DNA from 2 places in the Micromonospora sp. PRAS1 genome. Region 1 is predicted to be linked to the other one. Evidence: riboswitches for the same ligand, from Rfam matches in the RefSeq annotation. Region 1 holds a riboswitch; the other holds the start of a gene.
What was found. A riboswitch is a leader RNA that binds a small molecule or an ion and turns the genes downstream of it on or off. The one in region 1 is predicted to bind cobalamin.
Positions count from the first base shown of each region.

Region 2: another riboswitch for cobalamin. It lies ahead of AC507J_RS14130 (SCO2322-related protein); the one in region 1 lies ahead of AC507J_RS13380 (ribonucleoside-diphosphate reductase subunit alpha).

Region 1 is NZ_JCANNB010000011.1:172,419-186,896, forward strand. Features, by position in the region: gene AC507J_RS13365 (ATP-binding protein) at 102-1,541, shown strand; gene AC507J_RS13370 (hypothetical protein) at 1,621-2,625, opposite strand; gene AC507J_RS13375 (ribonucleotide-diphosphate reductase subunit beta) at 2,814-3,791, opposite strand; gene AC507J_RS13380 (ribonucleoside-diphosphate reductase subunit alpha) at 3,845-6,172, opposite strand; cobalamin riboswitch at 6,354-6,564, opposite strand; gene AC507J_RS13385 (cold-shock protein) at 6,620-7,033, opposite strand; gene AC507J_RS13390 (aldo/keto reductase) at 7,291-8,163, shown strand; gene AC507J_RS13395 (fatty acid desaturase family protein) at 8,328-9,362, shown strand; gene AC507J_RS13400 (aldo/keto reductase) at 9,417-10,406, opposite strand; gene AC507J_RS13405 (NDP-hexose 2,3-dehydratase family protein) at 10,409-11,872, opposite strand; gene AC507J_RS13410 (DegT/DnrJ/EryC1/StrS family aminotransferase) at 12,044-13,189, shown strand; gene AC507J_RS13415 (class I SAM-dependent DNA methyltransferase) at 13,197-13,913, shown strand; gene AC507J_RS13420 (proline iminopeptidase-family hydrolase) at 13,921-14,478, shown strand, end outside.
Region 2 is NZ_JCANNB010000012.1:140,245-154,722, forward strand. Features, by position in the region: gene AC507J_RS14090 (DEAD/DEAH box helicase) at 1-1,126, opposite strand, end outside; gene AC507J_RS14095 (hypothetical protein) at 1,306-1,605, opposite strand; gene AC507J_RS14100 (hypothetical protein) at 1,666-2,442, shown strand; gene AC507J_RS14105 (SDR family NAD(P)-dependent oxidoreductase) at 2,540-3,310, opposite strand; gene AC507J_RS14110 (family 1 glycosylhydrolase) at 3,356-4,585, opposite strand; gene AC507J_RS14115 (MAB_1171c family putative transporter) at 4,646-5,854, opposite strand; gene AC507J_RS14120 (hypothetical protein) at 5,862-6,422, opposite strand; gene AC507J_RS14125 (hypothetical protein) at 6,540-7,034, opposite strand; cobalamin riboswitch at 7,587-7,707, shown strand; gene AC507J_RS14130 (SCO2322-related protein) at 7,810-8,313, shown strand; gene AC507J_RS14135 (prenyltransferase/squalene oxidase repeat-containing protein) at 8,367-9,824, shown strand; gene AC507J_RS14140 (SCO2322-related protein) at 9,821-10,759, shown strand; gene AC507J_RS14145 (CbiQ family ECF transporter T component) at 10,752-11,927, shown strand; gene AC507J_RS14150 (ABC transporter ATP-binding protein) at 11,924-13,549, shown strand; gene AC507J_RS14155 (ECF transporter S component) at 13,546-14,460, shown strand; gene AC507J_RS14160 (tetratricopeptide repeat protein) at 14,378-14,478, opposite strand, start outside.

The sequences.
Region 1 (14,478 bases):
TCAGCGGAACCTCTGACGGGTCGTGCGACACCATCAACCTGAGGCGGACACCCATGATGTAGATTTGTTCTACGTAGATTACATCTACCTTAGGAGCATCCGTGTTCGTCGGTCGACGCACCGAACTCGCTCTCCTGAGCAAGCGGGTCGACCAGGTCACCCGCACGGGACGCGGTATCGCCGTCGCCCTGCGCGGTCGCCGCCAGGTCGGCAAGTCTCGTCTCGTTCAAGAGCTTTGCGACCGGGCCGGGCTGCCCTACGTCTACTTCACTGCGGTCAAGGGCGCATCGATCACCGAGTCGACCAACCAGTTCCTCACCGCCCTGGCCGAGTCCGACCTGCCCAACGACGCCAACCTGCTGCCGGCCAGCGCACCGGCCGGCGGGTGGGGTGACATGCTCCGCATTCTCGCCGCGGCGCTTCCGGAGCAGCCCAGCATCGTCGTCCTCGACGAACTGCCATGGCTTGCCGAACAGGACGACACCTTCGACGGGCACCTCCAGGTCGCCTGGGACCGTCTGCTGTCCCGCCGTCCTGTCCTGCTCCTGCTCCTCGGCAGTGACCTGCACATGATGCAGCGCCTCACCGCCTACGATCGGCCGTTCTACGGGCGCGCTGACAACCTCACCCTCGGGCCACTGAACCTCGCCGAAACAGCCGCAGCGACCGGGCTACCCGGGTCCGACGCCATCGACGCGCACCTGATCACCGGCGGCCTGCCCGGCATCCTGCTCCGCTGGCCGGTTGGTACCCCCGCCGAGGACTACCTACGCGACGAGTGCGCCGACCCCGCCTCGCCGCTGTTCGCCCTGCCAGAGCAATCCCTGTCGGCCGAGTTCCCCAACCCGGACGTGGCCCGACGGGTCATCGAAGCCGTCGGCGGCGACACCCGAGCGTTCGCCAAGATCGCCGACATCGCCGGCAGCCGCAGCGGTCCGATCAGTTCCGGCACCCTGTCGCCGCTGCTGCGACAACTCACCGTCGAGAAACAGGTCCTCGCCGCCGACGAGCCCCTGGCCACAGGGCGCGGCAAACCCGCTCTCTACCGGATCGCGGACACGAGCCTGCGACTCTACCTCGGCATTCTGCGCGACGTGCAGAACCTGACCCAGCGCGGCCGGGCCGACGCCGGCTACCGCTTGTTCCAGATCCGGTGGAGCTCCTGGCGGGGCCGGGCGGTCGAACCGCTCGTGCGTACCTCACTGGAACAGGCCGCGGTCACCGGTGCCCTGCCGTGGCCGGATGTCCAGACCGTCGGGGGCTGGTGGAACCGACAGTTCAACCCCGAGATCGATCTGGTCGGCGCCGACCAGGCATCCCCCGCCGCCCACGTCCACTTCTGCGGCACGCTGAAGTGGCTGGGAACTCCACTCGACCGCCGCGATCTCCGCAAGCTACAGGAAGGCGCCAGGCACGTTCCCGGCTTCGACGAGTCACGAACCGGCCTGATCGCGGTCACCCGATCCGGAGCCGATCTGCCCGCCGACGCCGTGGACGTGCTCTGGGGGCCGGACGACGTCGTCGCCGCCTGGCAGCCCTGACCTTTGATCAGGGCCGTCCCTCGAAGTGCCCCGGTGGGAACGCCGGCTGCCGCCACCCGGTGCAGCTGGACCGGCCGGGTCAGGCGCAGATCCACCGGACCGGGGTCGACCCGTGGGTGCCGTACGCGATGTCGTCGTCGGTGAGCGCGGTGATGGTGGCGATCGGGAAGGGCGACGGACCGAACGGCAGCTCCCGGTCGACGCCGTCCTGCCGGAGCCACAGCCGGTTCTCGTAGATCTGCCCGTACGCGACCGAGCCGCGCGCGTTCACCGCACGCGTCACCGACCCCTCGGCGATCAGGACCGGGGCCGCGCCGGGCGCCCACACCAGAGCGACCGGCCGGGGCTCGTTGTGTTCCTGGCCCACCACCACACCCGCACTGATCCCGGTCAGTTCCCAGAACGTGTCCGGGCCGGCCGCATAGCCGGGCAGCAGCTCCGGCTCGGCGTTGGGCGCCCAGCGCACCGGCTTCTCGGCCAGGTAGCCGAGCACGGTTCCGTGGGCGTCGATGTCGATCGCCCGGCTCCCGCCGGCGCCCGGCAGTGCCCGTACGGTGTTGTCCGGCGCCCAGGTCACCGCCGTCGGCTGCCCGTTGGCGGACCGCACCCACCCGGCCACGGTGCCGTCCCCGGCGATGGCGCTCGCGATGGTCTGCACGCTGTCGGGCAGGCCCGGCAGCGTGGTGACCTGCCCGGCGGAGTACCGCCACGCCGTGCTGCGGTACAGCCCGTCCTCGGAGTAGGTGTTGCCGACGAAGTCGCCCTGCTCGTTGATCTCCTTCAGCCCGCCCGGCGGTGTGCCGAGGTTGGTCGGCACGCCGTTGTCCCATCGGATGACATGGTCGCGCCAGGAGGTGTCCGTCCCGTACGCGAGCTGGAACCGGCCGCTGGGATCGGCATGGGTGACCGTGATCCGCTGCCACGACCCGGCGGGTATCGGCAGATCCTCGCGGACGCAGGGCGGGCCCACCTCGGCGTCCCGCGCAGCCGCTGCCGCCGCCGAGGCACCAGGCGGTAGGGCGGTCACGCCAGCCGCCACCGAGGCCACGGCCACCACTCCGGCGATGCCTTGCCGAATTCCCATCGAGACCCCCGTGTGTCAGCAGACGGTACGACCGTCGTCGATCTTATCGGCAATATCGACGCCTATGGTGTCCCGAACGGCCGCTCCCCGATGCATGACGTGGGTGGGTCGGCGCAGCAGCGCGGCCGATCCACGCGCGCTGTCCCGGGCGACGGCGTCGCCCGGGACAGCAGCGGTGCTGCGACCGGTCAGAAGTCGTCGTCGAAGGTGACCGAGCCGGTCACGCCGACCTGGTACGCCGAGACGCGGCGCTCGAAGAAGTTCGACAGCTCCTGCACGTCCTGCAACTCCATGAAGGCGAACGGGTTCTTCGAGCCGTACATCGGCTCGATGCCGAGCACGGCCAGCCGTCGGTCGGCCACGTGCTGGAGGTACTCCCGCATGTCGGCAAGCGACATTCCGGAGACGCCCTGCTCAAGCAGGTCCGCAGCGAACTGGACCTCGCACTCCACCGCCTCGGCCAGCATCTCGCGCACCTGCCGCTCCACGTCGGCGTCGAAGAGGTCCGGCTCCTCGGCGCGTACGGTGTCGACCACGTCGAAGGCGAAGGCCATGTGCATCGACTCGTCGCGGAACACCCAGTTGGTGCCGGAGGCCAGGCCGTGCAGCAGGCCCCGGGAGCGCAGGAAGTAGACGTAGGCGAAGGCGCCGTAGAAGAAGAGCCCCTCGATGCAGGCGGCGAAACAGATCAGGTTGAGCAGGAACGCCCGCCGATCGTCCCGCGTCTTCAACTCGCGCAGCTCGAAGATGGAGTCGATCCACTTGAAGCAGAACTCGGCCTTGCGGGCGATCGAGGGGATGTTCTCCACCGCCGCGAACGCCGCGAACCGTTCCCGCTCGTCCGGGACGTAGGTGTCCAGCAGGTTCAGGTAGAACTGAACGTGCACCGCCTCCTCGAACAGCTGCCGGGACAGGTAGAGCCTGCCCTCCGGGGAGTTGACGTGCTGATAGAGGTTGAGCACCAGGTTGTTGGCGACGATCGTGTCGCCGGTGGCGAAGAAGGCGACCAGCCGGGAGACCAGGTGCTGCTCGGCCGGCGACAGCTTGGCCAGGTCGGCGAGGTCGGCGTGCAGGTCGACCTCCTCGACGGTCCAGGTGTTCTTGATGGCGTCCTTGAACCTGTCGAAGAACTGCGGGTAGCGCATCGGCCGCAGGGTCAGGTCCATGCCGGGGTCGAGCAGCAGGTGCCGTACGCCGGTGCTGGGTTCGGAAACGGTGGTCACTGGCACGCCTCGCAGCTTTCGGGGTTTTCCAGGGAGCAGGCCAACGCCTCGTCGTCGGTCACCGCGACGATCGGCCGGGCGGCCGGGGTGACGGCGACGGTGGCCTGCTGGATGCGGGTCGCGGGGCGCGAGCGCAGGTAGTAGGTGGTCTTCAGCCCGGACTTCCAGGCGTAGAGGTACATCGAGGAGAGCTTGCCGATTGTCGGCGCGCTCAGGAACAGGTTCAGCGACTGCGACTGGTCGATGTAGGGGGCGCGGGCGGCAGCCAGGTCGATCAGGGCCCGCTGCGGTAGCTCCCACGCGGTACGGAACAGCTCGCGTACCTCCTCGGGCAGCTCGGCGATGGCCTGCACCGATCCTTCGGCGCGCTTGATCTGCTCGCGGATCGGCGCCGTCCAGAGTCCGCGCGCCTTAAGCTCACCGACCAGGTAGGTGTTGATCTGGAGGAACTCGCCGGACATCGTCTCGCGCTTGAACAGGTTGGACACCTGCGGCTCGATGCACTCGTAGCAGCCGGCGATCGAGGCGATGGTGGCGGTCGGCGCGATCGCGACAAGCAGCGAGTTCCGCAGGCCGTGGGTGGCGACCCGCTCGCGCAGCGCGGCCCACCGCTCGGGCTGGCCGACGTCGGCACCCCAGAGGTCCGGATGCAGCTCACCCTCTGCCGCCCGGGTCTGCGGGTACGCCGGATGCGGGCCGAACCGTTCGGCGAGCCCGGCCGAGGTCTCCAGCGCGGTCAGGAAGATCTCCTCCTGCACCCGGGTCGACAGTTCCCGGGCTGGTGCCGAGTCGAACGGCAGGCGCAGGGTGAAGAAGGCGTCCTGGAGGCCCATCAGCCCGAGGCCGACCGGACGCCAGCGCGGGTTCGACGCCGCCGCCTGCTCGGCCGGGTAGTAGTTGATGTCGATCACGCGGTCGAGGAAGACCACCGCGGTGCGTACGGTGGCGCGCAGCTTCTCCCAGTCGACGCCGTCGGCGGTGACGTGTGCGCCCAGGTTGACCGAGCCGAGGTTGCAGACCGCGGTCTCGGTGTCGTCGTTGACCTCCAGGATCTCGGTGCAGAGGTTCGACAGGTGGATGGTGTTGCCCGGCGCGCCGGTCTGGTTGGAGAGCCGGTTCGCCGCGTCCTTGAAGGTCATCCAGCCGTTGCCGGTCTGGGCGAGGGTACGCATCATCCGCCCGTACAGCTCGCGGGCCTTGACCGTCCGGACGGCCTTCTTCTCCGCCGCCCGGTACGCCTCGTCGAACGCCTCGCCGAACAGGTCGGGCAGCTCGGGCGCGTCGGAGGGGTCGATAAGCGACCACTCGCCGTCGGCCTCGACCCGCCGCATGAACTCGTCCGGGATCCAGTTGGCCAGGTTCAGGTTGTGCGTACGCCGGGACTCCTCGCCGGTGTTGTCCCGCAGCTCCAGGAACTCCTCGATGTCCGGGTGCCACGGTTCGAGGTAGACGCAGGCCGCGCCCTTGCGACGGCCACCCTGGTTGACCGCCGCCACCCCGGCGTCAAGCGTCTTGAGGAACGGCACGATGCCGTTCGACCGGCCGTTGGTTCCTCTGATCAACGCGCCCCGGCCGCGTACCCGGGACCAGGAGATGCCGATGCCGCCGGAGAACTTGGACAGCTTCGCCACCTGGTGGTACCGCTCGTAGATCGAGTCGAGTTCGTCGCGGGGCGAGTCGACCAGGAAGCAGGACGACATCTGGGTGTGCCGGGTGCCGGAGTTGAACAGCGTCGGCGAACTCGGCAGGTACGCCAGGCTGGACATCAGCCGGTAGAAACCGATCGCCTCGCCCGGCGTCTGCGACAGCCCGCAGGCGACCCGCAGCAGCCAGTACTGCGGCGTCTCCACCACCAGGCGGGTCTGCGGATGCCGCAGCAGGTACCGGTCGGCGACCGTACGCAGGCCGAAGTACTCGAACCGCAGGTCACCGTCCGGGTCGACGGCGTCGTCCAGCTTGCGCGCGTTGGCGGCCACGAACGCCGCGGTGGCGTCCCCGATCAGGCCCAGGCCGTGCGCGTACCGGATCGACTGGCTGAAGCTCGCCACCTGCTGCCCGCGGACCTCCTTGTCCACGAACGCGGCGAGCAGCCGAGCGGCCAGCTTCGAGTACTGCGGCTCCTCGCCGATCAGCTCGGCCGCGGTCTGGATGGAGAGCTTGTCCAGCTCGGCCGTGGTGGCGCCGTCGTACAGGCCGCTTATCGTCTTCGTCGCCACCCGCAGCGGGTCGACCTCGTCGAGATCGGCGACCCAGCGCTCCACCGCCCTGACGATCTTGTTGACGTCGACCGGCTCGGTGTCGCCGTTGCGCTTACGGACCCGCATCGCGTGCCGGCGCTGCTCCGGCCCCGCCTGTTCCTGGGTCACCGTCACGGTTTCCCCTCCTCGCACCTGTCCCCGGAGGTCGAGGGACGCGCGGAAGGGACGCCGCCGGTCTGCCACGGCACGCCATGGCCGACCGGCTGAGGGCGTCGGCCGTCCCGCGCGGCCTTCGACCGCCGCACGCGACGCGTGCGGCGCGCTGGCAGGTCTTCGGACTCGCGGGCAGGACCCGAAGGTCGCCTACTGGCCGTCGCTTCCCAGACCTCGCGGTCCAGTGCTTCGTTGACGGCGGTCGTTCCCACTCACCGCTGCGGGGCAGTCCCGGACTCGCACCGGGTTCCCTCTTGCCTCGACCACCACGGCTTGATGGTCGAACCAGCTACGGGTGACACCATATCTGGGTGCGATGCGCCGATGGCAACACCAGATTGTGTGTCGGGCGTGTCGCCGTCAGGCGTCCAACCACTTGCGGTCGAGCGCGTAGCGGACCAGGCCCGAGCGGATCTTCAGCACCTCGCCCGTGGTCAGGTTCGACGACGACGAGAGGAGCAGGTCGGTCACGAAGCGTTCGTATTCCGAGCGCACGACGACGTCGCAGGTGTCCGCGTCCGACGAGTCGACCCCGGCGACCGGACGCGAGACGACCTCCACGCCGTTGACCGGCCGGGCCAGCACGGCCCGGGTGCCGTCGTTGCCCTCGACGGCCTCGTACTCGAGGAGCATGCCGGGCCGCAACTCGTGCGGATGCACATCCCGGAGCACCGACGCGTGCAGGAAGACGTCCTCGTCACCGCCCTCAGCCGCGAGAAATCCATAGCCTTTGTCCACGTTGAACCGAATGACCTTGCCCTGCCGTACCGCCACGCCATCCACTTCCTTCCACCACAACAATCCGCCAACACCGGGCGCTACCATCGCCCGCCACGCTGCATCGTATGCCGTCCGAGCCGGACGGCGGGTCCCCGACCGGCGGTTACCGGACAATTTTCTGCACCGAACCGAGAGTGACGCCCGTCACCCCACCACCCTGTCCTGCTGTGCCGTTGGCCGGCAGCGGTCGGGGCCCGGGGATAGATTGGTCGCTGGGCGGAAGATCGAGATGGTGGGGGTTGTGGAGACACATGGCGAGTGACAGCGGCACACGGCCCGCGAAGGACTCCGGCACGTACCGCATCGGCGGGGAGCTGACCGTCGACCGGCTCGGCTACGGGGCGATGCAGATCACCGGGCCGGGGGTCTGGGGCGACCCGAAGGACCCGGCCGAGGCGGTCCGGGTGCTGCGCCGGGCGTACGAACTCGGGGTGACCTTCATCGACACCGCCGACTCGTACGGGCCGTTCGTCTCCGAGCTGCTGATCCGTGAGGCGCTGCACCCGTACGCCGACGACCTGGTCATCGCGACGAAGGCCGGGCTGACCCGCAGCGGTCCGGGCGACTGGCGGCCGGTGGGCCGCCCGGAGTACCTGCGCCAGCAGTGTGAGCTGAGCCTGCGCCACCTCGGCCTGGAGAGCATCGGGCTCTACCAGTTGCACCGGATCGACCGGAAGGTGCCGCTGGCCGACCAGGTCGGCGAGTTGGTGCTGCTGAAGCAGGAGGGCAAGATCCGGCACATCGGCCTCTCCGAGGTCACCGTCGAGCAGATCGAGGCGGCCCGCGAGATCACCCCGATCGCCTCGGTGCAGAACCTCTACAACGTGGCCAACCGCTCCGCCGAGGACGTGCTGACCTACTGCGAGGGCAACGACATCGCGTTCATCCCCTGGTTCCCGATCGCCACCGGCGAGCTGGCCCGGCCGGGCGGTCCGCTGGACAAGATCTCGGCCGCACACGGCGCGACGCCCGCCCAACTCGCGCTCGCCTGGCTGCTGCGCCGCTCGCCCGTCATGCTGCCGATCCCCGGCACGTCGACGGTGGCGCACCTGGAGGAGAACGTGGCCGCCGCCCGGGTGCGGCTCACCGACGCCGAGTACGAGGCCCTGGCCGCCGCGGCCTGACGATGGGAGCGGCCGGCACCGGACGCCGGTACTGCGGGGCCCGAGCGCCCTGGCCCGGCACCCCGACCGCCGGCTCACGGTGGTGCTAGCACCACGCCGGCGGAGGGGATAGCGCTCCTGACGACGCCCGCCGCAGCCGGTCTGCTGTAAGCATGACGACTACAATGACGCGGTCGCAGACGACGACCGGCAGCGACTTCGCCGTCCTGTCCCGCCGGATCACCGGCGCGGGACTGATGCGCCGCCGGCCCGCCTACTACATCGTCCGGTTGGGCGTCGTCGCGCTCATGTTCCTCGGCGGCTGGGCCGTCTTCTTCGCGATCGGCTCCTCCTGGTGGCAGCTGATCACCGCGGTCTTCCTCGCCGTCGCCTTCGCCCAGGTCGCACTCGTGGCCCACGACCTGGCGCACCGCCAGGTGTTCCGCACCAGACGGCCGAGCGCGGTGGCCGGGATGCTGGCCGGCAATCTCGGGGTCGGGATGAGCTACGGCTGGTGGATGGAGAAGCACACCCGGCACCACAACAACCCCAACCACGACGATCTCGACCCGGATGTGGCTCCCGAGGTGCTGGTCTGGGCCGCCGAGGCGGCCGTCGGCCGGCGCGGGCTGAAGGGCTTCATCACCAGGCACCAGGCCGCGCTCTTCTTCCCGCTGCTCACCCTGCTCGCCGTCAGCCTGAAGGTGTCAAGCGTCAAGGCCTTGCGCAACGGTACGGTGGAGCGACGCGGGGCGGAGAGCGTACTGCTGGTCCTGCACGCCGTCGGCTACCTCGCCGCGCTCTTCCTCGTGCTCACGCCGCTACAGGCCGTCGCCTTCCTGGTGCTGCACCAGGCGCTGTTCGGGGTCTACCTCGGCCTGACCTTCGCTCCCAACCACAAGGGCATGCCGCACCCGACCGGCACCGAGGACTTCCTCCGCAAGCAGGTGTTGACCTCCCGTAACGTCCGCGGGGGCCCACTTGTCGACGCGGCGCTCGGCGGTTTGAACTACCAGATCGAGCACCACCTCTTCCCCGGCATGCCGACGCCGAACCTGCGTCGGGCGCAACCGATCGTGCAGGCGTACTGCGCCGAGATCGGCGTCCCGTACGAACAGACCGGTCTGGTCGACTCCTACCGCCAGGCGCTGCGGCACCTGCACGAGGTGGGCGCACCCGCCCGGGCCGAGCACGCGGCGGCCCGGCGGGCCGGGGCGTAACCAGCTGGTCGGCTCCCGGCCGGCACCTGCGCCGCGCGCACGGTCGGCCGGGAGTCAGCCGCCGAGCCACGCCTCCGGGGCCGGGCCGCCGTTTCCGATCGGGGGAAACAGCTCGTCCAGGCGCTTGAGCAGGTCGTCGGGGAGGGTGAGGTCCAGCGCCCGGATCGCGGAGTCCACGTGCGCCCGGGTGCGCGGGCCGATCACCGCGGCGGTCAGACCGGGGCGGCCCAGCACCCAGGCGGTGCCCACCTCGGCCGGGTCCAGGCCCGCCTCGGCGCAGAGCCGTTCGTACTCGGCGATCTCCGCGTGCCGGGTACGCAGCGCCACCACGGCCCGGCCCTGCGCCGATTTCACCGCCGTGCCGTCGGCCTGCTTGCGCAGTGCCCCGCCGAGCAGGCCGCCGTGCAGCGGCGACCAGGCCAGCACGCCGATGCCGTAGTGCTGGGCCGCCGGCACCAGTTCCAGCTCGACGTGCCGGCTCACCAGGTTCCAGACGCACTGCTCGGAGACGATGCCGAGATAGTGCCGCCGGGCGGCGGCCTCCTGGCCGGCGGCCAGGTGCCAGCCCGCGAAGTTGGACGAGCCGACGTAGCGGATCTTGCCCTGCCGGGTGAGCGTCTCCATCGCCTGCCACACCTCGTCCCAGGGGGCGTCCCGGTCGACGTGGTGCATCTGGAACAGGTCGATCCAGTCCGTGCCCATCCGCCGCAGCGACGCCTCGCAGGAGGCGATGATGTTGCGGGCGGAGAGCCCCCGGTCGTTGGGCAGGTCGGACATCGGGTGGTAGACCTTGGTGCCGAGCACCACCCGCTCGCGCCGCCCGCCGCCGCCGGCGAACCAGCGGCCGAGCAGCTCCTCGGTGTAGCCGTTGTGCCGCTGCCAACCGTAGTGGTTCGCGGTGTCGACGAAGTTGACGCCCCGTTCCAGCGCGTCGTCGAGCAGCTCGAACGCCTCCTCCTCGGTGGTGCGTACGCCGAGGTTCAGGGTGCCCAGGCAGAGGCGGCTCACCTGCAACGCGGTCCGGCCGAGCCGGGTGTACGGAATGCTCACCGGTGCGCTCCCGTCAGGGTGAACAGGCTCTGCAGGCAGGCCACCAGCGTGCGGGCCTGCACGTTGACGTAGTGGCTGTGGCGCAGCAACTCGACGAGCTGGTGCAGCGTCAGCCACCGGAAGTCCGGGTCGTCGGGTGCCGGGCCGGTCCAGTCGTCGTCGACCTCCAGCACCACGTACCGGTTGCGGGCGTGCAGGAACCGGCCGCCCTCCTCGGAAAGCTCGGCGTCGTAGAGGATCCGCTCCGGTGCCGCGGCGAGCACGTCGTCGAGGTAACGCGGCCGGTCGGCGCCGGGCGGTCGGCCGTAGTTCTCCGGGGTGCACTGCACCGTCGGGCCCAGTTCCACGGTCTGCACGAAGCCCGGCTCGACCCGGGCCCGGGCCAGCACGTGCAGCACCCCGTCGAAGGGGCGGACGAAGAAGGCCGCGATGCCCACGCCGTGCGGCTCGATCAGCGGCTGGGTCCAGGCGGCGACCTCCCGGTGGTGGGCGCGTACGTCGACCGCGACCACGCTGAGGAACCGGCCGTCGCGATGCACTATCCCGGTGGGTCGGCGCTCCCAGTCCGGGACCTGGTTGAGCGGGATCCGGGTCACCCGCAACTCGTGCCGGCTACGCGCCTCGGTGATCCAGCTCAGCACCTCGGCGGTGGAGTGCCGGCTGCCCTGCTCGGGGCTGCACGAGCGGACCAGCCGGGCGGCCGGCGAATCGGGGGCCGGCACCAGGTCGCCGGCCAGGCCCGCGGTGGCGAACGGCAGGCAGGAGAGCACGGTACGGGCGTCCATGTTGATCACATGGTCCTCGGCGAGCAGCGTGTGCACCTGGCCGAGGGTCATCCAATGGAAGCCGTCGAGCACCTCGATGTCCTCGCGTACCTCGACCACCATGTTGCGGTTGCGCTTCTGGTAGAACCAGGAACCCTGCTCGGACTGGAGCACGTCGGCGACCACCTGCCGCCCCGCCGCCGCCCGGAAGTGCTCCAGGTAGGGCACCGGGTTGCCGCGATGCACCCGGGTGTAGTTGCTCCGGGTCGCCTGCACCGTCGGGGAGAGCTGCACGCCGTTGCAGTTTCCGGGCTCGTTCTTGGCCTGCATGAGACAGTGCAGGACGCCGCCGAACTCCTTGATCAGGATGCCGAGCAGGCCGATCTCCCGCTGGTGGATGATCGGCTGGCTCCAGCTGGGCACCGGCCCGTCGGAGTGGTGCACCTCCACGCCCTCGACGGTGAAGAACCGGCCGCTGTCGTGGACGATGTTCCCGGTGGCCGGATCGCTGCGCCAGCCCACCAGCTCGGCCAGTGGGATGCGGCGGACCTCGGCCACGTCCGTTCGGCAGCGATCGGCGTACCAGGCGCGCACCGCGGTCAAGTCGGCGATCGGCTGGTGGTCGATCGTGCTCGAGGCGGCCAGGCGCTTCGCGATCGCTTCCTCCGGGGCTGAGGTGAGCGGAAGGGCTGTCACGGCGACTCCTCTGTGGGGTACGGCCGGGCCAGTACATCGGACGACCCGCCACCTCGGCAGTGCAGTCGCGGCATTAGGGGCCGGGTAGGGGATTCCACCGACTTCCACCGTCGCCGCGGGCCACTCGCCAGGGGTTGAGGCTAGGGGTGCGCCCGAACCTACGATGCGCCAATGTCACAGCCGATGTTCTCCGAGCCCCTGCATGTGGGGCGGCCGAACCTCGGTGACCGCGAGCGGTTCCACGAACTCGTCGACTCCGCGTGGGACCGGCGCTGGCTCACCGCCGGCCCGCTCGGCGAGGAGTTCGAGCAGCGGCTCGCCGCGGTCACCGGCACCCGTCACTGCGTGACCGTCTGCAACGCCACGGTGGGCATGCAGATCGCCGTCCGCGCGCTCGGCGTCGGGCCGGGCGACGAGGTGATCGTACCGTCGTTTACCTGGGTCGCCACCGCACACGCGCTGAGCTGGATCGGCGTGGTCCCGGTCTTCTGCGACATCGACCCGGACACCGCCAACGCCGACCCGGCCCACGTCGCCCAGCTGATCACGCCGCGTACCCGGGCCATCCTGCCGGTGCACGTCTTCGGCCGGCCGTGCGACGTCGAGGGCCTGGCCGCGGTCGCGGACCGGCACGGCATCCCGGTGGTCTACGACGCGGCGCACGGCCTCGGCTCCACAATCGGCGACCGGCCGTTGGGCGGCTTCGGCGCCGCGGAGGTGCTCAGCTTCCACGCCACGAAGTTCGTGAACAGCTTCGAGGGTGGGGCGATCGTCACCAACGACGAGGCGCTGGCGCGTACCGCCCGGGCGATGCGCAACTTCGGCATCGGCGACGACCGCGAGGTCGGCTCGGTCGGCACGAACGGCAAGCTCAACGAGGGCGCCGCGGCGATGGGCATCGCCTCCCTTGAGGTGATGGAGTCGATCATCGACGCGAACCGGGCCAACTACGAGCAGTACGACAAGGAACTCGACGGGGTGGCGGCGGTCCGTCTGCGCCCCGGCACCGGCGGCGACGAACGGTCCAACCTCCAGTACGTCGTCGTCGAGATCGACGAGCGGGTCTCCGGAGTGGACCGCGACGACGTGCACGACGCCCTGCTGCGCGAGAACGTGCTCTCCCGTCGGTACTTCCACCCGTGCTGCCACCAGACCGAGCCCTACCGCCGGGCACCGCAGGTGCACGCACCGCTGCCGCTGCCCCACTCGGAGGCCCTGTCCCGGCGGGTGCTGGCGCTGCCCACCGGCACCGCCATCGGTGCGGCCGAGATCTCCGGCATCTGCCAGATCATCCGGCGTACGGTCCAGGCCCGCTGACCGAAAGGTGACCCACGTGTACGACCGTCAACTGGCCGAGGTCTACGACCGGGTCTACTGCGCCCTGTACGACTATGCCGAGCACGCCGAACTGATCCGCGACCTGGCCAACCGGCAGGGTGACCGGCCGGCCACCCTGCTCGACGTCGGCTGCGGCACCGGTGAGCACCTGCGACACCTCAGCAAGAGCTTCGCCTGTACGGGCGTCGACCTCTCCGCGCCGATGCTTGAGGTGGCCCGCGCCAAGCTGGACGGCGTCCCGCTGCACGAGGCCGACATGCGCACCTTCGACCTGGGCCGCCGCTTCGACGTGGTCTGCTCGATGTACAGCTCGATCGCGTACCTGGGCGGGGTGGACGACCTGCGCGCGGCGGCGGCCCGGCTGGTCGCGCACCTGGCACCCGGCGGGGTGCTCCTGGTGGAGCCGTGGATCCTGCGGGAACGCTGGGACGGCGGGCAGCTCGCCACGGCGAGCGTGGAGCGTTCCGGCGTGGCCATCTCCCGGATGGGCCGCTGGTACACCCGTGCGGGCCGGTCGCTTGTCGACATGCACTACCTGGTCTCCGAGCCGCAGGGCGTCCGGCACTTCGTCGACCACCAGGATCTGGCCCTCTTCTCGCTGGCCGAGTACGAGGAGGCGTTCGCCGCCGCGGGCTGTCCGGTGCGGCTGCTGGAGGTCGGGCGTGCCGACCGCGGCATCCTGCTCGGCACGGCGGCCCGGTAACGGAGGGATGGTCGAGATGTCCCTGGCACCCGACGCCCGCGGCACCGTGCCCTTCCGGCAGTTCCGCACCTGGTACCGCGTCACCGGTGATCTGCGCAGCGGGCGTACCCCGCTGGTGGTGCTGCACGGTGGCCCCGGCGCCACCCACGACTCGCTGATCCACCTGGCCGAGCTGGCCCGTACCGACGGCCGCCCGGTGGTGCACTACGACCAGTTGGGCAACGGCGGCTCCACCCACCTGCCGGAGCGCGGCGCCGACTTCTGGACCGTCGAGCTGTTCCTCGACGAACTGGAGAACCTGCTGCTGCGGCTCGGCATCTCCGGTGACTACCTGCTCTACGGCCAGTCCTGGGGCGGCATGCTGGCCGCCCGGCACGCCGCCGACCGCCCGGCCGGGCTGCGCGGGCTGGTGATCGCCAACTCCCCCGCGTCGTACCCGTTGTGGCGCGCCGAGATGGAGGTGCTGCGGGCGCAGCTGCCGCCTGGCGTGGACGAGGTGTTGCGCCGGCACGAGGCCGCGGGCACCACCGGCACCGCCGAGTACTTCACCGCCATGAAGGTGTTC
Region 2 (14,478 bases), on a different contig from region 1:
CGGCCTTGCGGGTCAGTTCCCGCACCTCGGGCACCTGCCCGTCGGTCATCAGCGTGACGACTGTCCCGGCCGCGCCGGCCCGGGCGGTACGGCCCGAGCGGTGCAGGTAGGCCTTGTGTTCCACCGGCGGGTCGGCGTGCACGACCAGGGCCACGTCGTCGACATGGATGCCGCGTGCCGCGATGTCGGTGGCGACAAGCGTGTGCGCGTCGCCGTCGGAGAACGCTTGGAGGTTCCTGGTGCGCGCGCCCTGAGCCAGGTTGCCGTGCAGTTCGACGGCGGTCACCCCGGCCGCGACGAGTCGGCGGGCGAGGGTCTTCGCACCCCGCTTGGTACGCGTGAAGACCACGGTCCGGCCCGGTGCGGCGGTCAGCTCGACCAGTACGGCGAACCGCTCGTCGGCGTTGACGTGCAGGACGTGGTGCGCCATTGCGGTGACCGGCGAGAGCGTCGAGTCGACGCTGTGCACGACCGGATCGGTGAGGAACCGCCGCACCAGCACATCGACGCCGGCGTCCAGGGTCGCGGAGAAGAGCAGCCGCTGCCCGTCGCGCGGGGTCTGCGCCAGCAGCCGCCGTACGGTGGGCAGGAAGCCGAGGTCGGCCATGTGGTCGGCCTCGTCGAGCACGGTGATCTCGACGGCGTCCAGGTGCGCGTTGCCGGTCTCGACATGATCGGCGAGCCGGCCCGGGCAGGCCACCAGCACGTCGACCCCGGCGCGCAGCCCGGTGACCTGAGGTCGGGCGGCGACGCCACCGAAGATGGTCATCGTGCGCAGCGACAGCGCCTGTGCCAGCGGCGCCATCACGCTGTCGATCTGGGTGGCCAGCTCACGGGTGGGTACCAGGATCAGCGCCCGGGGTCGCCCGGCCCGCCGGGGCGTGGTGCTGGCGGCCAGGCGGGTCAGCACCGCCAGTACGAAGGCATAGGTCTTACCCGAACCGGTGCGCCCCCGGCCGAGCACGTCCCGCCCGGCGAGCGCGTCGGGCAGGGTCGCGGCCTGGATCGGGAAGGGCCGGTCCACCCCGGTCGCGGCCAGCACGCTGTTGAGCGCGTCGGGCACGCCGAGGTCGGCGAAGGTGCGGGAGTCGGACGAGGTGGTCTGGCGTGGGCGGCGTGCCGCCATGAAGGCTCCGAACGTCGAAGGGACGTCCCGCCCGGCGCTGACCGTCCGGCCGCGGCGCGTGGCGTGGGACATCGAACCCGGCCGCCATGCTGGGCGGGCCGTGCTGTCAGTCTACTCGAAGCCGCCGCCGGTGCTCGCTGCCAGCCGGAAGGCGGGGTACGCGCATCGGTGCTTGTCGATCAGGGCTTCTCGATCTGCCAGCGGCTCTGGCCGCCCATCCACGCCTGGGCCAGGATCTCCGCCGACTGCCGGCCGGGGCATGGGTAGATCTTGGAGCGACCGGCGTCGCCGCCGGCTCGCGCCTCCACCTCCCACGACTCGCCATCGGTGCGGATAAACACGTCACGACGCCCTCGTGCGGTGCGGTTGCCATTCCACCAGTGGCGCTCAGTCTTCACCTCCCGACCGTATAACACCTGCTCCGAGAGTGGAACCTTGGCGATCTTGTCGAGCGTCGGCGCGGACCCGAAGGCATTCAACTTCTGCTATATATGGGAACGCTTCCACGCCCTCATTCCCCGAGTCCTCCAGGGAGAACCATGCGCAACCTTCTCGCCGCGTTGACCGCCGCGCTGATGCTCGGCGGCACGGCCGGCAGCGTCCCGTCCGACGCCGCAGGTGCCGCCCAGCGTGGCTCCTGCACCCGCCACATGCTCTTCTGCGAAGACTTCGAGCGCCTGCCGCGCGGCGGCCCCGCCAGCCTGAACTGGGGCGTCGACACGCGTAACGGCACGCTCACCGTGGAACGCGCCCACCGCGGCAACCAGGTGCTGCGCATCCACACCGTCGACAACGGGCGCGCCTTCTTACGCGTCGACGACTTCGCCGCACCGGGCAACCGGTTCTACGGCCGGATGCGACTGCGTGTGGACGCCTTCCCGACCGCCCCCGACTGGGCGCACTTCACCCTGGTCGAGGCGACCGGCAGCGGCAGCTCGGAGATCGTCCGCCCGATCGGCGGCCAGTACGCGCCGACGGTCCCCGGCATCTTCTGGGGCGTGGGCGCGGACGGCGGGCCGACCGGCGACTGGACCAACTGGCGGGAGTCCGCGCCGGTCGTCGAGGACACCTGGCAGTGCTTCGAGTGGAAACTCGACCCGGCGGACAACCGCGTCACGGTCTGGATCGACGGGGTGGCGAACCCGGAGCTGACCGCCTCCACCAACCAGCACGGCGGCAACGACGTGCCCTTCATCCTGCCGACGGTGAACACCGTGAAGATCGGTTGGCAGCTCTACCAGGGCGGCACCACGCCGGGAGCCTTCGACCTCTGGATCGACGACATCGCACTTGCCACCAAGCGCCTCGGCTGCTGAGGCGGTACAACGGCCGACCCCCCGCGCCCCGTTGCAGCGGAATGGTGGTGTCCCGAGCACCGGAATGCCGCCATTCCGCCGGAACAGAGTTGATCAGTCAGCTGCGGCGCCCGGTCCGCCGGGAGCCGACGCGGGCGGAGATCGCCGCGGCGAGTCGGCGGGGCACCGCCCGGTTGAGCCCGACGATGGCCTTGTACCTGGCGGTCGGAATGCTCACCCGGACGCCTCGGGAGAAGTCACGCAACGCGGCGTCGACCACGGCCTCCGGCTCCAGCCACAGGTAGCGCGGTACGTCGTTGACGTCGAGGTCGGCGCGGCGGTGGAACTCCGTCCGGACCCAGCCGGGGCAGACGGCGGTGACCTGTACGCCGCTGCCCACGGTCTCCGCCGCGACGCTCTCGCTGAAACTGACCACCCACGCCTTCGAGGCTCCGTACGTGCCCCGCGCGACGAAGGCCGCGATGGAGGCCACGTTTATGACGCCGCCGGTGCGGTGGCGCAGCATGTGGGGGAGCGCGGCGTAGGTCAGCCGCAGCACCGCCTCGCAGTGCACGCGCATGGTCGTCAACTCGACGTCGAGCGGCGCGTCGAGAAACCAGCCCTGATGGCCGAAGCCGGCGTTGTTGACGAGCAGGTCGACGCCCTCGGCCGCGCGCTGCTCCGCCACCGAGAGCCCCTCCTCGGTGGCGAGGTCGGCGACCACGGTCTCCACGTGGACGCCGTGGGCGGTCCGCAGTTCGCCGGCCGCCGCCTCCAGCCGGGCGCCGTCGCGGGCCAGCAGGACCAGGTCCGTGCCGTCGCGGGCCAGGCGGCGGGCGAAGGCGGCGCCGATGCCTGCGGTAGCTCCCGTCACCAGTGCCACCGACATGAGCGACACGCTACCAACCGGCGTACGTCGTGGACTGCGTGGATCTCAGCCGCCGTCGGAGCCGTCCGCACCGTCGAGCCGGCCTCGGGCACCCGGTGCCATCCGTCGCACCAGTTCGGCGCTGCGCCGGGGACGACGCTCCCGGTCGAAGAGGCCGAAAGGTACGTCGTCGCCGGCAAGCCACTCGTAGTTGTCGATCCCCGTCCAGAAGAAGACGCCGTCGACGTCGATTCCGCCGGACCGGGCGTCGTCGATGTGCCGCAGGGCGCGGCCGAGGTAGTCGGTCCGGGCCTCGTCGTCGTCGCCTCCGTAGCCGAGTTCCGCCACCACGAACGACCGCCCTGGCAGCTCGCGGGCCAGCCGCGACAGCACCTCCGCCAGACCGTCTGCCCACGGCACGTAGCCCAGCGGTCCGGGCGACGCCCCGAACGGGTACGGCCGGGGTTGACCGCCGCTGTCGACGGCGGTCGCCGCGTAGTAGGAGAAGCCGTAGTGGTCGAAGGCGTCGGCGTACTCCTCGCTGCGGGCGAGGCCCAACCAGGAGTCCCACACCACCGCGTCCCACTGCGCGACGGCGGCTGCCGCCTCCGGGCTGCTCTCCGCAGGCACCAGGTGGGTAAGCGACTCGTTGGCGCAGACCGGACGGCCGGAACCACGCAGGTACGACGCCGCGTCGAAGTCGGCGCGGTGCACGGCCATGAGCGCCTGGAGAAACTCCGGCAGCGAGCGTACGCCGGGCGGGAAGGTGCCGGTCAGGTACGCCTTCTGCGCGAAGCTGGTCGGATTGTTCACCGGCATCCAGCCGTCGACCAGGTCCCCGAACTCGTCGGCCACCAGGTGTACCCACCGGCGCCAGTGCTCGCCGACCTCGGGGCCGAGGAATCCGCCCTGCTCCGCCAACCACCGGGGCAGCGCGGTGTGCAACAGGGTGACCCACATCCGCAGGCCGGCGGCACGCCCGGCGGAGAGTACCTCCCGGTAGTGGTCGACGGCGGCCCGGTCGACCCGGTCCGGCTCGGGCAGCACCCGGGCCCAGTTGACCGACAACCGGTGGTCGGTGAAGCCCCAGCGGGCCAGTAGTTGCAGGTCGTCGGCGTACCGCTCGGTGAAGCCGTTGCCGCTCGCCGACTTCGGGGCGCGACCCGCGAGTTCCCAGGCGTACCAGTTGTCGGCCGCGTAGGCGCCCTCGGCCTGCACCGCCGAACTGGCCGTGCCCCACCATCTGATCGGCTGTTCGACCCGCCGGTGTGCGGTGGGCGGCACGTTGTCGGCCATGGCTGTCTCCTCCGTCGTGGGTTCGGGGGCGGTGATCGGACCGCCGGCTGTCGGGCCGCCTCAGGCCGCGTTGCTCCGGTCGGCCACCCGGTCGCCGGAGTTGTCCCGGTCCGCGGCGATGCGGGAGAAGGCGGCGGCGACCTGTTCGAGGTACCGACTCTCCCTGGCCAGACTGGCGTCGCCGACGCTGCGGGGCGGCAGGACGGCCGGCGTCGCGCCGGTGCCGTCCGAGCGCCACCGTTGCAGGCCGGTGACCAGCGCGACGGCGTCGACGTGTGCCTGGGCGGGATCGCCGCGCAATCCGCTGCGTCGGGCCTCGTCCTGGGCGGCACCGACGGCCTCCGGATCGCTGTACGGCTGCAACAGCAGTTGGGCGTCGCGGATCTCGATGACGCGCCGGTAGAGCCGGATGTCCATCGTCCAGCGGGCCGGTTCTGCGGCCTCCTCGGGCTGCGTCAGCATGACCTCGGGCACCGCCGCGGACAGCTCGCGCCACAGTGGTGCCAGCCGCCGGTAGGACCGGTACTGCCGCAGCAGCCGCCACGGCATCAGCGCGCGGGGCCCCCACACCGGCAGCGTGGTGCCGCCGGCGATCAGCACGCCGCCGAGCGCCGCCAGGGCCGTGGAGATGGCCGACTCGTCGCCGGGCAGCTGACTCCCCGACCAGGCCGCGATGATCAGGGCCATCTTGTAGGTGGTGTGCACGGCGTAGACGACTCCACCGGTGGCGACCATCCGCAGGCCGGTCCGGAGCATCGGCCCGACGTGCCGGGAGTACCTGATGGACAGGTGAATCAGGTCGACCACCGCCAACGCCAGGCAGGTCAGGTAGAGCAGCTGGTAGATCGCGATCGGGGTGGAGGTGGCGTACCGCTCGACGAAGTTCGTGACGTTTTCGGTCTTCGCGGAGATCAGTAGCACCGTCATCGCGAGCGCCACCAGGCCGACCAGGGTCAACCGCTGCCGGACCCGGTGCCGCGCCACCGGCGGTGGATGCACCAGATGCAGCATCATGACCTGTATCGCGCCGGCCGAGGCGAGGGTGAGCAGGTTGCCCAGCAGGCGCCCGCTGTTGGGTATGCCCAGGAACTCGCTGATCAGCACGGTGTGCGGCGGGGCGAGGACGAGGAAGGCGGTGCCGAAGGCCAAGAGCCCGAGGCACATGGCTCTCGGGCCGGGCGCGTGCGGCTGCCGGCGTACCGAGCGGATCTTCAGCAGGGCGGAGATCAGCGAGATCAACCCGGCAGTGACCATGATGGCCCGTTGCATGCGCGGCCTATCCCTCGAATGTGGAGAGCAGCCGATCCAGCTCGGCGCCGAGCTTCTGGTCGGCCGGGGCGGCGGGGCGGGGCCGCCGGTCCGCCACCTTCCTCATGATCAGCGTCGCGATCAGCTCCGCCTCCTGCTCGTCCCGGTCCGAGTACGACCCCCGCCCCAGGAACCGGCTCACCAGCGCCGGATCGAGATCCGGTGCGAGTAGCGCGGCGAGATCGGTGCCGGCGCCGCCGCCCCGGTGGTCGCAGAGCATGTGTCCCAACTCGTGCAGCACCGTGTGTTCCTCGAGCAACGGGGTGGTCCGCGCGTAGCCGATCACGTCGGCGTCGGGCAGAGCCATCCAGAGGCCGCACATCGCGCCGGCCACGTGGTCGTAGGGAAGCAGGTGGATGGGGCGGCCACGCCACTGCGAGATCCGCTGGACGAGCGTGGTGAGGACGAACGGGTCCGGTATGCCTACTTCGCGCTCAAGGCGCCGTACCTGCTCGCCGCAGAAACTGCGCAGGTCTCGGCCGTGCACGCTCCCCGTCTCCTCCCGTTCGACCGCGCGCTCGGGCTGCACCGCGCCACGTCGACCGAGCCACCTCCACGGACCGGATCGCAGCTGCCGCCGTCATCGTGGTGCCGCGCGATCTTAACGACCGTGGGAAGTGGTGTCGAGGCAGAACGTGAGCGCCACTCAGGACGGTGGCTGTTCCCGGCCGCGCTCGACTTCCTGGAGTCGGGCGACCATCTGCTCGACCACCAGGGCGCTCGCCGGGGAGAGCCCGGTGTCGGCGAGGACGGTACGCAGCGCCACCTGTTGCACCTTCATCTCCCGCAGCTGCGTGAGCATCGTGATCTGGTCCTGGACCCGTTGGGTCACCTTGTCGTCGACGAAGAAGGCCGGGTCCACCTGGAACGCCGCCGCGAGGGCGAGGATGTGTGAGGTCCGGGGGTCGTCGGCGACGCCGCGCCGCAGCTCGCCCACGTACGCGGCGCTGATCGTGACGCCGGAGGTCGCGGACCTGCGGTTGATCTTGTCGGCGATCTCCTTGTTCGTGTACGGGCGACCGAACTCGTCGGCGTCCAACTCGTCCCGCGTCGGCCGGATCTTGTCGAACAGGTAGTTCAACTTGTCGGCGAGCGTGTCGAGGGACGGTGGCCCGCCCTCCCCTCGGACATCCTCGACCATCACCCACTCCTCAGCCTCGTGTCGGCGCGAGACAGCCGTGCGTGCGCGCCGGGTCCTGCGCCTGCGCGTAGGCCACCCTACCGCCGTCTCGGGATGAGCCCCTGCCCGGCTGCGCAACAACCGTGAGGTGCTCAGACCGCAGGATAAACGGATGTTTGATTTGATGGGAGGGGTGGTGTGCCGCCGGTGGAGCGCTAGCGCCTGTCCGCAGCGTCCATCGACGCCACCGGGTCGCCGTAACTGGCGGGGGAAGCATAAACGCTCGTGTAGTGATCTGTGTGTCCCTTAAACGGGCGTTGACAGCTTCTCCGGGCTGAGCCCTATGATGAGTCCTGCCCGCAGATGTTCCGCGAGGTTTCGAGGACGAGGTGCAGGCAAGGGGGCGTCCGGGCCAGTCTCGGGTCGCGCGAGCACCAGGAGCGTTCCTGATCAACGGGGGCTCGCTGCCGCTCCGGCCTTGGGAATGTCGGAGCGGCAGCGAGAATTGGGCTCGCGCTGAAGTGGTGCTCGATTGACAGCGGCTGTGCGGGCGGACGAGACTGGCCCGACAACTCAACAACCGCGTGTGCGTGCGGGGGAAGTCCGGTCGAAGTCCGGCGCTGGCCCGCAACGGTAGGCCGCCGGGGGTGTACCCGGTGGCGAGCCCGAATACCTGCCGCACCCGCGAAATCCCTGCTCCTCACCCGTCGTGGCCCACGGGTCGGAGGCCGGCCAGCCGACTGCTCGGCGAACGGGCCGGGTTTCTGACGACCGCCGGGCCGGAAAGGCGCTTCCGATGGTCGTCCGCCTCAGCCGGTACCGCCTGCTCTCCCTGATCTGCGGCGTGTTCGCCGCTCTCACGCTCACCACACCGGCGCCCGCCACGCCTACTCAGGTCGGTGCCGTCCAACCGGATGCGGCCGCAGCCTGCACCGGCACGTCCGGCGTCACCGTGGTGGTCGACTACGGTCCACTCGGCGGCGGCGTCCAGGTGGAGTGCGCTCTCGGTGACCCGGCCACCGGGCTGGCCGCGCTACAGGGCGCCGGCTTCGCGGTGACCGGCACGCAACGCTGGGGGTTGGCTTTCGTCTGCCGGATCAACGGCCAGCCGACCGCCGCGACGGAGCCCTGCGTGAACACCCCACCGGCCAGCGCGTACTGGTCGTACTGGCACGCCTCCGGCACCGGTGCCGCCTGGACCTACAGCACACTGGGAGCGAGCAGCTACGACCCAGCACCGGGCACGGTCGAGGGCTGGTCCTTCGGCGCCGGCGCGCCACCCGGCATCACCGCCCCCTGACGGGCGTGTACCCCTGCCGGATCCCGCTGCGAAAGGCACCCCTCATCATGTCCATGTCCTCGTTGCGGCGCATCGGCGTCGGCCTCGCCATGGTCACCGCCACGACGCTCGCCACCGCCGTCGGCGTACCCCTCGGTGGGGTGGCTGCCCCCACACCCGTGCACACCGCCGCTGGCCGCGACGCCGCTACCTGGCTCGCCGGTGAGTACGTCGGCGGGGTCCTGCCCGGCCCGTTCGGCGGAAATGACTGGGGGCTGAGCATCGACGGCCTGCTCGCCCTCGCAGCCACCGGGGTGGCGACCTCGACCCGGCAGGCGGCGACGGCGCGGATCGCCGCGAACGTGCGGTCGTACAACAGCTACGACGACTGGGGCATCGAGGGCTTCACCGACGGTGGCGCCACCGCGAAACTGCTCTACGCCGCCTCCGCCGCCGGTGCCGATCCCACCGATTTCGGCGGGTGGGACCTGCGCGCCGAGACCCTCGCGCTGGTTTCCGGGCCGCAGACCGGTCACCGGTACGGCCGGATCACCAGCCGGATCACCGAGGAGACCGGCCCGGACCCGAGCAACACCTTCGACCAGTCCTTCGCCGTGCTGGGCCTGGCCCGCAGCGGCGGCGCACCGCAGGAGGCCGTCGACTTCCTGGCCCGCCAGCAGTGCGCGGCCGGTGGCTTCCGGCTCTATCCCGACGCCGACGGGGCGCCGTCGCCGTCCTGCGACGCCCAGCCCAACGCCACACTGGACGTCGACTCGACAGCGATGGCCGTTCAAGCGCTCCTCGCCGCAGGTGCGGACGAGGCGGCGCGGCGTGGCGCGGACTGGTTGGTGGCGCAGCAACGCGCCGACGGATCATTCGGTGGCTCCGGGCCTACCAGCGGCGCGAACTCCAACAGCACCGGCCTGGCCGGACAGGCCCTCGCCGCAGCGGGTCACCACGCCGAGGCGGCCCGGGCCGCGCAGGCCCTGGCGGCACTCCAGCTCACCGCCGACAGCGGTGGTACGGCGGCGGCAGATGCCGGCGCCATCGCGTACAACACCGAGGCGTTGACGGCGGCCCTCGACACCGGGATCACCGCGAACTTCCGGGACCAGTGGCGTCGCGCCACCGCCCAGGCGTTGCTCGGGCTGGCCCAGGTGCCGCTCGGACGGATCGGCCTGGACATACCGCCGTCCGGCGAACCTTCCCCTTCAGCCACCGGCTCGCCGACGCCGACCGGGTCACCCACCCCCACCGGGTCACCCATCCCCACCGGGTCACCCACCCCCACCGACTCGCCGACGCCCACCAACTCGCCGAGCGACGGGCCGACGCCGAGCGACTCGCCGTCGACGCCCACCGCTACCGCCACCGCGCCGACCCCCACCGGCTCCGCCAGCAGTCCCGGCGGGGGCGGGGTGGGCCGCCTGCCGACCACCGGCACAGCGATCGGCGGGTACGTGCTCACCGCGCTGCTTCTGGTCGGTGGGGGAGCGGTACTGCTGGCGCTCGGCCGTCGGCGGGCCACATGACCGCCCGGGTAACCCGCGTCGCCCTCGCCCTCACCCTGGCCAGCGCCAGTGCGCTCGTCGCACCGGGACCGGCTGCGGCTGCCGGCGGCGCCGGCTACTGCCCGGACGCCAACGGAGTCACCGTCGTGGTGGACTTCAAGGAACTCGGTGGCGGGACGGTCGTCCGCTGCGCCCCCGGCGAGCAGGCCACCGGCCTGGCGGCGTTGAAGAACGCCGGCTTCCAGATCGCCGGCACGCTGCGCTGGGGCGAAGGGTTCATCTGCCGGATCGAGGGGAGGCCCTCGGCCGGCGAGGAACGATGCGTCGACACGCCGCCGGCCAGCGCCTACTGGTCGTACTGGCACGCACCCAACGGTGGTGCCTGGACGTACAGCGACAGGGGTGTGCTCAACCGCAAGCCACCGGCGGGCAGCTTCGAAGGCTGGTCGTTCTCGCTGAACCGCAGCGCCGACAACGCCCCCCGACCCGCGGTGGCACCCACCCGGCCGGCGCCGCCGCCACGCACCACGCCACCGGCGCCGGGCAGCACCCCACCGGCCCCGCCGCGCAGCACCCCGCCCGCGCCGCCCTCGCGCACCACGGCACCGCCGCCGGCCGCACCACCACCGGCCGCCGGTGCACCCGCCTCCGCACCCACCGTGCCGGGTGCTGCCACACCGGCCGGTACGACCGGGTCGACCGCCGCTGCCAGCGTGGCGTCGACCGGCGGCCCCGTCGTGCCGACGGCGGACGCCGGCGTGCCACCGCTCGGAGCCGACCCCGCCGCGTCGCCGGACCGGTCGACGGACTCCTTCCCGCCGACCGAGGTCACCGCTGCCCGCGAGACCGAGGGATTCCCGTTGGGCAGCCTGGCCGGGCTGCTCCTGCTGGTCGCGCTCGCCGGCGGAGGGATCGTCGCGGCCCGCCGTAGACGGACCGCCGAGCCGGATGACTGACCAGGCCACCGGCAGCAGGGTCGCCCGGCGGGCACCGGTGGCCCCGCCCGCCGTAGCGGAGACCGGGCGGCTGCCGAGGGCCCTGCATCCGGGTGCCTGGTGGTGCTGGGCGCTCGGTCTGGCGACCACGGCCAGCCACACCACGAACCCGCTGGCCCTGGCGCTGATCATTGCCGTCGCCGCGCTCGTGGTCGTCCGCCGTCGCGGCGACGCCCCGTGGGCGCTGTCGTTCCGGATGTACCTGGTACTCGGCGCGTTGATCGTGACCATGCGGGTGGTGTTCCGCCTGGTCTTCGGTGGCGGACAGGGTGACCTCGTCCTGTTCCACCTGCCGGAGATACCGCTGCCGGCGTGGGCGGCCGGCATCCGGCTGTTCGGGCCGGTCGCCGCCGAACAACTCCTCGGCGGCTTCTACGACGGGTTGCGGCTGGCCGCGATGCTCATCTGCCTGGGTGCCGCCAATGCCCTGGCCAACCCGAAACGGCTGCTCAAGGCGGTCCCCGGTGCCCTCTACGCGGTCAGCACGGCCGTGGTGGTCGCGCTGTCGGTCGCTCCGCAGTTGGTGGAGAGCGTGCTGCGGGTTCGCCGGGCCCGCCGGTTGCGGGGCGCCTCCGGTCAGGGGGTGCGCGCCCTACGCGGGATCGCCCTGCCGGTGCTGGCCGACGCCCTGGACCGCTCCCTCGTGCTGGCGGCGGCGATGGACTCGCGCGGCTACGGCCGCAGCGCCGCGGTACCGGCCGGCCAGCGCCTCCTCACCGGTGGGCTGGTGCTCGCCGGGTTGGTCGGCGTCTGCGTCGGCACGTACGGGCTGCTCGATGCCACCGTGCCCGGTCACCTCGGCCTGCCCATGCTGCTGGCGGGTCTGGCCACCTCCGTGGCCGGAATGCTGCTCGCCGGCCGTCGGGTCCGGCGTAGCCGCTACCGGCCGGACCGCTGGCGGAGCACGGAACTCGCCGTCGCCGGCTGCGGGGTGGCCACCGCCGCGCTGATGATGCTGGCCGGCTCCGTGGACCCGGCCCGGCTCTACCCGCCGGTCAGCCCGCTCAGCTGGCCCGAGCTGACCCCGCTGGTGCTCCTCGCCGTCGTGGTCGCGCTGGCTCCGGCCTGGCTGGCGCCGCCGCCGGTGCTGGCGGCGAACCCCGCGCCCCGACCGGAGGCGAAACGATGATCGAGTTCGACCGGGTCACGGTACGCTACGCCGAAGCGCGTGAGCCGATGCTGCGCGATGTCGACCTGCACATCCCGGAGGGCGAGCTGTGCCTGGTCGCCGGTCGTACCGGCACCGGCAAGTCGACCCTGCTGCGGGCCATCAACGGGCTGGTGCCGCACTTCACCGGCGGCACCCTGTACGGCACCGTCACCGTGCAGGGGCGAAACACCAGCAACCACCCACCGCGCGACCTGGCCGACGTCGTCGGCGTCGTCGGCCAGGACCCGCTCGCCGGCTTCGTCACCGACACCGTCGAGGAGGAACTCGCGTACGGGATGGAACAACTCGCCCTGCCCGCAGCGGTCATGCGCAAACGCGTCGAGGAGACCCTCGACCTGCTCGGCATCGCCGAGTTGCGGGACCGTCCGCTGCGGACCCTCTCCGGCGGGCAGCAGCAGCGGGTCGCCATCGGCGCCGTGCTCACCAGCCATCCGCAGGTGCTGGTCCTAGACGAGCCGACCTCGGCCCTGGACCCCACCGCCGCCGAGGAGGTCCTGGCCACCGTCACCCGGCTGGTCCACGACCTCGGCGTCACCGTCGTGATCGCCGAACACCGGCTCGAACGCGTGGTGCAGTACGCCGACCGGCTGCTCTACCTGCCCGGCGACGGTACCGTCGTCAACGGCGAACCGGCCGTCGTGCTCGCCGACATCGACCTTGCCCCACCCCTTGTCGAACTGGGCCGCGTCGCCGGCTGGGCACCCTTGCCGCTGTCCGTACGCGACGCCCGTCGCCGCGCGGCGGATCTCCGGCAGCGGCTCGCCGGCACCACCGCACCGCCGGCACCGCCGCCACCGGACGGCGTTCCCGCGCTGACCGCCCGCGAGGTCGTGGTCCGCTACCCCGGCACCGTGGCCGTGGCCGGCGTCGACCTCGACCTGCACCCCGGTCGGGTCGTCGCCCTGATGGGCCGCAACGGTTCCGGCAAGTCCAGTCTGCTCTGGGCGTTGCAGGGCAGCGGCCCCCGGCAGGGCGGCACGGTCACCGTCACCGGCCCGGACGGTGCCGCCGACCCGAAGACCCTCACCGCCGCCCGGGCCCGACGACGCGTCGGGCTGGTCCCGCAGACCCCCGGGGATCTGCTCTACCTGGAGACGGTGGAGGCCGAATGCGTCCAGGCCGACCGGGAATCGGAGGCACCCGCCGGCACCTGCCGTACCCTGGTCGACCAGCTCACCCCCGGGCTGCCCGGCGACCAGCATCCGCGCGACCTGTCCGAGGGACAGCGGCTCGCCCTCGCGCTCGCCGTCCAGCTCACCGCCGCCCCGCCGGCCGTCCTGCTCGACGAGCCGACCCGGGGACTGGACTACCTGGCCAAACAACAGTTCACCGCGATCGTCCGACGGCTGGCCGCCGACGGCCGGGCGGTCGTGCTCGCCACCCACGACGTGGAACTCGTCGCCGCCCTCGCCGACCGGGTCGTGGTGATGGCCCAGGGCGAGATCGTGGCCGACGGCACAACTGCCGAGGTCATGCTCGCCTCACCCGCCTTCGCCCCACAGGTCGCCAAGGTCCTGGCACCGCAGCCCTGGCTGACCGTGGACCAGGTCACCGCCGCGCTGGCCGGGCCGCCGGCGTGAACGTGCTGCGGGTGGCTCCGCGTACCGCTGTCATCCTGACCCTCGCCTCTGTCGCCGCGCTTGCGACCTTCACCTGGCCGTTCTTCGTGCCCGCCCGACCCGAGACGATGGCTCGTACCGCCGAGGCGCCACTGGTCTTCATCGTCGTACTGCCGGTTCTGCTGGCTCTCGTCCTGGCCGAACTCAGCTCCGGCGGCATCGACAGCAAGGCCCTGGCCATGCTGGGTGTGCTTGCCGCCGTCAACGCCGCCCTACGTCCGCTCGGCGCCGGCACCGCCGGCATCGAGACGGTGTTCTTTCTGCTCGTGCTCGCCGGCCGGGTCTTCGGGCCCGGTTTCGGGTTCCTGCTTGGCGCGATCTCGCTGTTCGCCTCGGCCCTGCTCACCGCCGGTGTCGGCCCGTGGCTGCCGTTCCAGATGCTGGCTGCCGCCTGGATCGGCCTCGGCGCCGGCCTGCTACCGGCCCGGCTGCGCGGTCGGGTCGAGATCGCCGTGCTGGCTGGCTACGGCACGATCGCCGCCTACGGCTACGGGCTGCTGATGAACCTCTGGTTCTGGCCGTTCAGCATCGGCGCGGAGACTCAACTCTCCTACGTCGCCGGGGCACCGGTGCTGGAGAACCTGCACCGCTTCGCCGTGTTCACCGCCGTCACCTCCACCTTCGGCTGGGACACCGGCCGCGCCATCACCACCGCCGTCGCGATCATCCTGGTCGGACCCGCCGTCCTGGCCGCATTGCGGCGTGCCGCCCGCCGGGCCGCGTTCGACGCGCCGGTAACCTTCGCGACGCCATCGGAGCTGTCCCGACGACCCGACGGCCTGCCCGGGCTCATCGCCGGGCGGCGACCAGGGCTTCCGCGAGAATGTCGAGCGCCCGCGCCCGGCGTACGGAATCGGTCAGCTCCTCGCTGACGGCTCGGGCGAGGGTGG